2 regions of the Yersinia vastinensis genome follow, and region 2 is predicted to be linked to the other one. Evidence: predicted binding sites of a transcription regulator. Region 2 holds the regulator's gene; the other holds the start of a gene.

Region 1 (3,426 bases), 2.0 Mb from region 2:
TGACCGTCATATTGGTTGGGATATTGGATCATTAGCGACTGCGCAGTTACTCAGTCAGTATCTTGATGCGACATTAATTCACCAACGTTATTCGCGTTTAGTTATTGATTGTAACCGCACACCGGGTATTGCCAGTTCTATCCCCGAAATCTCGGAACATACACGAATTGTACGCAATATAGGTGTTACCGTAGAAGAAGCACAAGCCCGTCGAATTGAAGTCTTCCAGCCATATCATGATTTGATTACACAGACACTTGATAGACGCCGTGATAGCGGTCAGCCCAGTGTTATTATCTCCATGCACAGTTTTACACCATCATTTAAAAACAGTGACCGCCCTTGGCAAATTGGCACTTTATTTAACCGCAATCCAGATTTTGCTTTGCAATTAGTTGCATTGTTACAACAAGATAGTTCATTGCATGTCGGTATTAATGAACCTTATGCGATGACGGATGCCACCGATTTTACGTTGCCATTCCACGCCGAACAGCGGCAATTGCCCTATGTGGGGATTGAAATTCGCCAAGATCTTATTACTGAGCACGATGGTCAGAAAGCGTGGGCTCGCCGTCTAGCACAATTGTTACCGCAAGTTTTAGCGAATATTGGGTACTCAAAATAAATGGCTGGCTCATTTATTTCCCCGGAAATATCTGTTTTGTGCTAATCATCAAGCTGGATTTATGACGGGTAACCATTAATTCGTTATTATCGATCTTAATCGTCATGTTTAGTTTATAACACTCATAATAGTAAGGTTGATAATCACGTGGAATCCAAACCTGCGCGTATCCTGATTAGTGCCTGTCTCATGGGGAAACCCGTCCGTTATAATGGCAGAGCTCTGTCTGTCCATGATGAAATTATCCAGCGTTGGCAGGATGAAGGGCGGCTAGTGTTGGCTTGTCCTGAATTAGCAGCAGGAATGCCTGTACCACGTCCCCCGGCTGAAATTCAACAGGGCAATGGTGAAGCTGTGTTGCAAGGCCAGGCGCGGGTGATTGAACAGTGGGGCAATGATGTTAGCCGGGAGTTTCTACAAGGCGCTTATCAAGCATTAGACGTTGCACAAAAACACCACTGTCTCTTGGCCGTGTTGACTGAAGGTAGTCCATCGTGTGGCAGTAGTCGCATTTATGATGGCCATTTTAGTGGAACGCAACGCACTGGTCCGGGGGTAACTACTGCATTATTACGCCGCCACGGAATCATGGTTTTCAGCCATCTTCAACTTGAACAGGCTGATGATTTTTTGCGAAGCCGTTCACAAATCAAGGTCGAAAATTAATCAAATGTCATAAAATCACGCTATACTGTATAAATGAACAGTATCTGTAACATCGTATCTTTAGTCACTTAATTTTTATTGAAACCATTAAGTCGAGGTCGCGATATGACATTCAAGATAGTTGAAAAACAACCGCAGCAGATCGTCAGCATCCGGGTCGTAGGCCCGTATCATGAGACTATTCCCCGGGGCTTTGAGCAACTTTCATCACTTTATACGCAGCACCAAATTCCAGGTAAAGATTGGCTAGCACTTTACTGGGATAACCCAGATACCAACCCTCCGGCTCAATTGCGAGCTGATGTCTCATTGTCCGTCGCTGATGATTATGTCTTGCCCGCACAACTCAGTGGTCAACTACAATTACAAGTGATCCCCGGTGGTTTATATGCCGTGTATCACACCCGAGTAATAGATGATGATTACGCTAAAGCATGGGGTGAATTATATAACCAGCATCTGCCCCAAAGTGGGTATCGGTCAGTTGAAGGTGCGTGTTATGAGGTTTACCTCAATGACGGCATGACTGATGGCTATTTTGATATTGATATTTATCAGTCAGTCGAGAAAGCACAATAATACATCACGGCAGTCAGGTTAATCCGTTCGGCTGCCATGATTTAAACCACAATCAATTTGTATATGACAGGTCGAGGCATTCATATCTCGGTCACAAGAAACAATTGCTTTAACCAGTCACTGAAAATACGTACTCGTGGTGAAAGTTGGCGGCTATGAGGATATAGAAAAGAGACTGGCATGGGAGGTGGAGCATATTCTGGCAATATCTCAACCAACGTACCAGCCATTAAGTCTGGCTCAAGGTGATAGCGCGGTACTTGGATAATCCCAAGCCCTAGCCGGGCAGCAGCCACGAAACTTTCTGCGCCACTGACTGATAGCACTGTCGGTAACTTTACTTGATGAACTTCAGGTGTTGAGTGAGTTATCGAGAGCTGAAGCGAATGATCTTTTTCGGCGACAGGCAGCATTATAGCGCCAGTTACAAACTCTAACGGCATCAAACTGCCTGTTGCGCTGGAGCGAAAACCAACCATCTGATGCCCGGCAAGTTCATTCAGCGTATTGGGTGTGCCATGCTGTTGCAAATAACGTGGTGCAGCACAGGTGACTTGCGGCAATAGGGCCACTCGGCGGGCAACCATATCGCTGTCTTGTAAGTTGCCGACACGTAACACCCCGTCAATACCTTCGCGAATTAAATCAACCAGTCGGTCACCTTCACTGATAAATAATTCAATATCCGGGTATCGAGCAATAAAATCAGGTAATTGTGGCAGAACAAAATGGCGCGCCAGAGTCCCTTGTACATCTATTCTCAGCAAACCTCGAGGCTTCGCATTGGCAAAGGCCATTTCAGCATCTTCAATATCAGCAATAATTCGCAGGCAGCGCTGATAGTAAGCTTCCCCATCCAGTGTTGGGCTGACATGCCGGGTTGTTCGTTGCAATAGGCGGACATTTAAGCGTTTTTCAAGTTGTTTTACTGCGTCTGTCACTGTAGATCGTGGCAAATTTAAATCTTGGGCTGTTTGGGTAAAACTGCGCTGCTCTACTATTCTGATAAACACGCGCATTGCCTCTATTCTGTCCACTTTATTGTTCGCTTTATTCGGATAGTGTTATCGAATAATAGTGGATTATCCGAATAGACAAAAGTGGCATTCTTTGTTGACTCATGTCATTGGCAATAACTCTCTTTCAGGCGCACTGCCAACGAACGTGGATGAACAATTAAACTCACTTTTAGGGGAAGATTATGACGAATACAACTCAGCCCGTCGCCATTATCACGGGGGCCTCTCGAGGGATTGGCGCTGCAATCGCAGAGCGTTTAGCACAAGATGGCTTTGCTGTGCTTATAAATTATTCACGAGCTGACGATGAAGCCGAGGCATTGGTGCGCAAAATTCAACAAGCGGGAGGATATGCACTGGCAGCAAAAGGGGATATCAGTGACTCTGCCGCGGTGGCGCAACTATTTGCTAAAGCAGAAACGGCTTTTGGTGGGGTTGATGTCTTAGTCAATAATGCCGGAATTATGTCTCTCAGTACAATTGCTGATAGTGATGATGAACACTTTGATCACCTCATTGCGATTAATTTAAAAG
Region 2 (3,426 bases):
ATCGTCATCGACAGCGTGCCGGTTTTCGGTTCTAGCAGGCGGCCGGTTCGTGAGCGCCCACCTTCAACAAAATACTCTACGGAATAGCCGCGGGTGAATAATTCGCCCAGATATTCGCGGAACACAGTTGAGTAGAGTTTGTTGCCTTTGAAGGTACGACGGATAAAGAATGCACCCAAACGGCGGAAAATCGGGCCGGCAGGCCAGAAGTTAAGGTTAATACCGGCAGCAATATGTGGCGGTACAAGCCCTTGATGATAAAGCACGTAAGAGAGCAGCAGGTAATCCATATGGCTACGATGGCAAGGCACATAGACTATCTCATGACCATCTTGCGCTAACTGGCGTACGCGCTCTGCATTATGGACGTTAATACCCTGATACAAACGGTTCCACGTCCAGCTCAATACCCTGTCAGACAGACGCACGGCTTCATAAGAGAAGTCTGCGGCGATCTCTTCCATCAGCGTAATCGCATTTTGCTGCGCTTTCTCATGGGAGATTTTCTTGGTACGTGCTTCATCTGCCACGGCTTTTTCAATCGCCTTAGAAGCCAACAGCTTTTTGAAGAGGTCTTGGCGATCTGGCAAGCTCGGGCCGACAGCGGCCAGACGTTGGCGGGAGAAGTGCATCCGCGCCACGCGCGCCAGCTTATGGGCTATCGTCTTATCGGTGCCATGCTCACTGGCCATCCGGCGCAATGAAACTGTGGTCGAGAAACGCACAAAGCTATCGCGGCCCAGCCACAATACGGCAAAGAATTTCTGCACACCATTCAGCACACGCAGATGCGGCGTACCATGGCCTTCACGCCCTGGCGAACGACCAAACATCACGGAAACCGGCAACATTTGAATGTCCAGCTCCGGATTATTGCGGTGCAGATCTAGATAATCGTGGAACAGCTTGACCGACTCTTGCTTAGGTGCGTAATAACGAAAGACTCGAGGGCCATTATCGATAAACACATGACTTGGCAGTTGCACGCCATCGATTTCCAATGGAATCAATGGGTCGGGCAGATCCTGCGCCTGACACTGCGCTCGCAAAGTCAGCAAATCAGCCTTAGAATTGTAAGGCAAAACGTACAGAATAGGACGAGAAGGGTCTAACCCTAACTCAGTCACAGGATCTGCCGGAATAACCTTGCTTTTTACCAACAGTTTAAGTGGTAAATTCAGTAACTTATAATATATTTTACGCCAACCTGACATAACTACATGAAGCCTCTTGTTAGCAATTCGTCGCAAGGATACCAGAAACTGGTTTTGAGATCTGTGGTGATAAGACAACAGAAAGCGGCAAAGATCATCATTAACTTAAGATAAAGGCAATAAAACATGGCGAATCAATCAACAGGGCTTACCCGAATCTATAAAGCGGCCGGTTATTCGATGAAAGGCCTCAGTGCTGCCTGGAAAAACGAAGCCGCATTTCGCCAAGAATCAGTAGCTGCCATCGTCGCTATCATACTGGCCTTCTGGCTAGATGTAGATGCTTTAGCGCGCATTTTATTGATTGGCAGTGTCGCGTTAGTGATCATTATTGAAGTCATTAATAGTGCCATTGAAGCAGTAGTTGATCGCATCGGCAGTGAATTCCATGAACTTTCAGGCCGTGCCAAAGATATGGGGTCTGCCGCTGTGTTTCTCGCTATCCTGCTGGCGCTTTTTATCTGGATAACGGTGCTCTGGCAGCATGTGGGCTAGTTGCGTGGCTGAAATATCGTGGCTTTGGGCACGGTGAGCAACACAATAAAAATAAGCTGTGATTAATCCCTGTTTTTATTCACTCTTTGGTTCCCAATACAGGCTTACCTGTATATACTCACAGCAAGACTGTATAAACAAACAGGGGGCGAAATGAAAGCACTTACGACCAGACAGCAAGAGGTTTATGACCTGGTGCGCGATCACCTATCGCAAACTGGCATGCCGCCGACCCGTGCCGAAATTGCGCAGCGTCTGGGATTCCGCTCTCCTAACGCCGCTGAAGAGCATTTAAAAGCATTGGCCCGCAAGGGTGTTATTGAGATTGTTTCTGGCGCTTCCCGCGGTATTCGTTTACTGATGGAAGAAGAAGATGGCCTACCGTTGATTGGCCGAGTTGCAGCAGGTGAACCCTTGCTGGCACAGCAACATATTGAAGGGCACTACAAAGTCGATCCTTCCATGTTTAAGCCAAGCGCAGATTTCCTACTGCGGGTTAATGGGATGTCGATGAGAGATATCGGTATTCTGGATGGTGACCTACTGGCGGTGCATAAAACACAAGATGTGCGTAACGGACAAGTGGTTGTCGCGCGAATTGACGATGAAGTCACAGTAAAACGCTTGAAAAAACAAGGTAATATCGTGCAGCTTCTTCCTGAAAATAGCGAGTTCCAGCCGATTATTGTCGATTTGCGTGAACAAAGTTTCACTATTGAAGGACTGGCCGTTGGTGTCATCCGCAATGGCGACTGGATCTGATTCTAGTTGTTGATGTATACCCTCTTTACTTAGAGGGTATATTGTTCATATAACCTTCTGTTCTATTAATTCACTTTATATTGAGAACAATCCGATAATACGTGATTACCTGCTGTTTTAACTGAATATAATATGGTTTCGTTATTCAATTATGGTCCTCATTACGACCAGTAACATTGGTTTTCCTTCAGTTATTAATATCCTCTGCTATAGTTATTTATACGGTAAATAAAACAATCATGCTTAATTTAAATTAAGACTGTGAGTGACTAATTTAAGCAAAGATTGGTTTTATAAAGAATGTTTATCGTACCTAATTAACTTATTCCAAGATAGCGGAGTTATTATGAATAAAGATCAAGCTGACGGTAACTGGAAGCAGTTCAAAGGAAAAATTAAAGAGAAATGGGGCAAACTGACTGACGATGACCTAACCGTTATTGAAGGTAAGCGCGACCAACTAGTAGGTAAGATCCAAGAGAAATACGGCTATCAGAAAGAGCAAGCCGAGAAAGAAGTGAAAGCTTGGGAAGACCACAGCAAATACCGCTGGTAACAGCCTTAAAAAGGAATTTAATTGATGTCGATATAAATTATATTGGGTCTCTCATTTCATAGAATATACGTTATTACATAGTGATATTAATAATGAAAATATTCTATTTAGTCCTAATCTAATATCGATAAGACACAAGGAAGTGTCCTGTGGTAGCTTCTATTTATTATCATGGCAGTGTTCTTTAACGCATATTCTAATTCAACCTATTACTGTATTATTACTATATTGATAACGGGCTGACCCTTATCGCCAGATATTTATTTTTTTTTCATCACAATAGAATGGTCATGATCACAATGATCGTGGCTTTCACATGCTTCAACTTCCCCGCATTTAGTGCATAAGCCATGGGCTTCCACCACGCTATGGCGCAATGTAAAACCAGACTGTTTTGCT

The links. The regulator LexA, encoded in region 2, represses DNA repair genes until DNA is damaged. The targets are predictions, from matches to a motif close to TNCTGTATGTACATACAGNA.
Positions count from the first base shown of each region.
Region 1: a site for LexA is predicted at 1,318-1,337, ahead of sbmC (DNA gyrase inhibitor SbmC). Genes of this name have one in related genera too.

Region 1 covers NZ_CP173260.1:2,343,552-2,346,977, forward strand. Annotated here, with positions in the region: gene ACIOG0_RS10995 (N-formylglutamate amidohydrolase) at 1-628, shown strand, start outside; gene ACIOG0_RS11000 (DUF523 domain-containing protein) at 776-1,294, shown strand; gene sbmC (DNA gyrase inhibitor SbmC) at 1,400-1,873, shown strand; gene ACIOG0_RS11010 (LysR family transcriptional regulator) at 1,954-2,910, opposite strand; gene ACIOG0_RS11015 (SDR family oxidoreductase) at 3,075-3,426, shown strand, end outside.
Region 2 covers NZ_CP173260.1:357,878-361,303, forward strand. Annotated here, with positions in the region: gene plsB (glycerol-3-phosphate 1-O-acyltransferase PlsB) at 1-1,214, opposite strand, end outside; gene ACIOG0_RS01510 (diacylglycerol kinase) at 1,341-1,709, shown strand; gene lexA (transcriptional repressor LexA) at 1,863-2,471, shown strand; gene ACIOG0_RS01520 (CsbD family protein) at 2,818-3,027, shown strand; gene zur (zinc uptake transcriptional repressor Zur) at 3,288-3,426, opposite strand, start outside.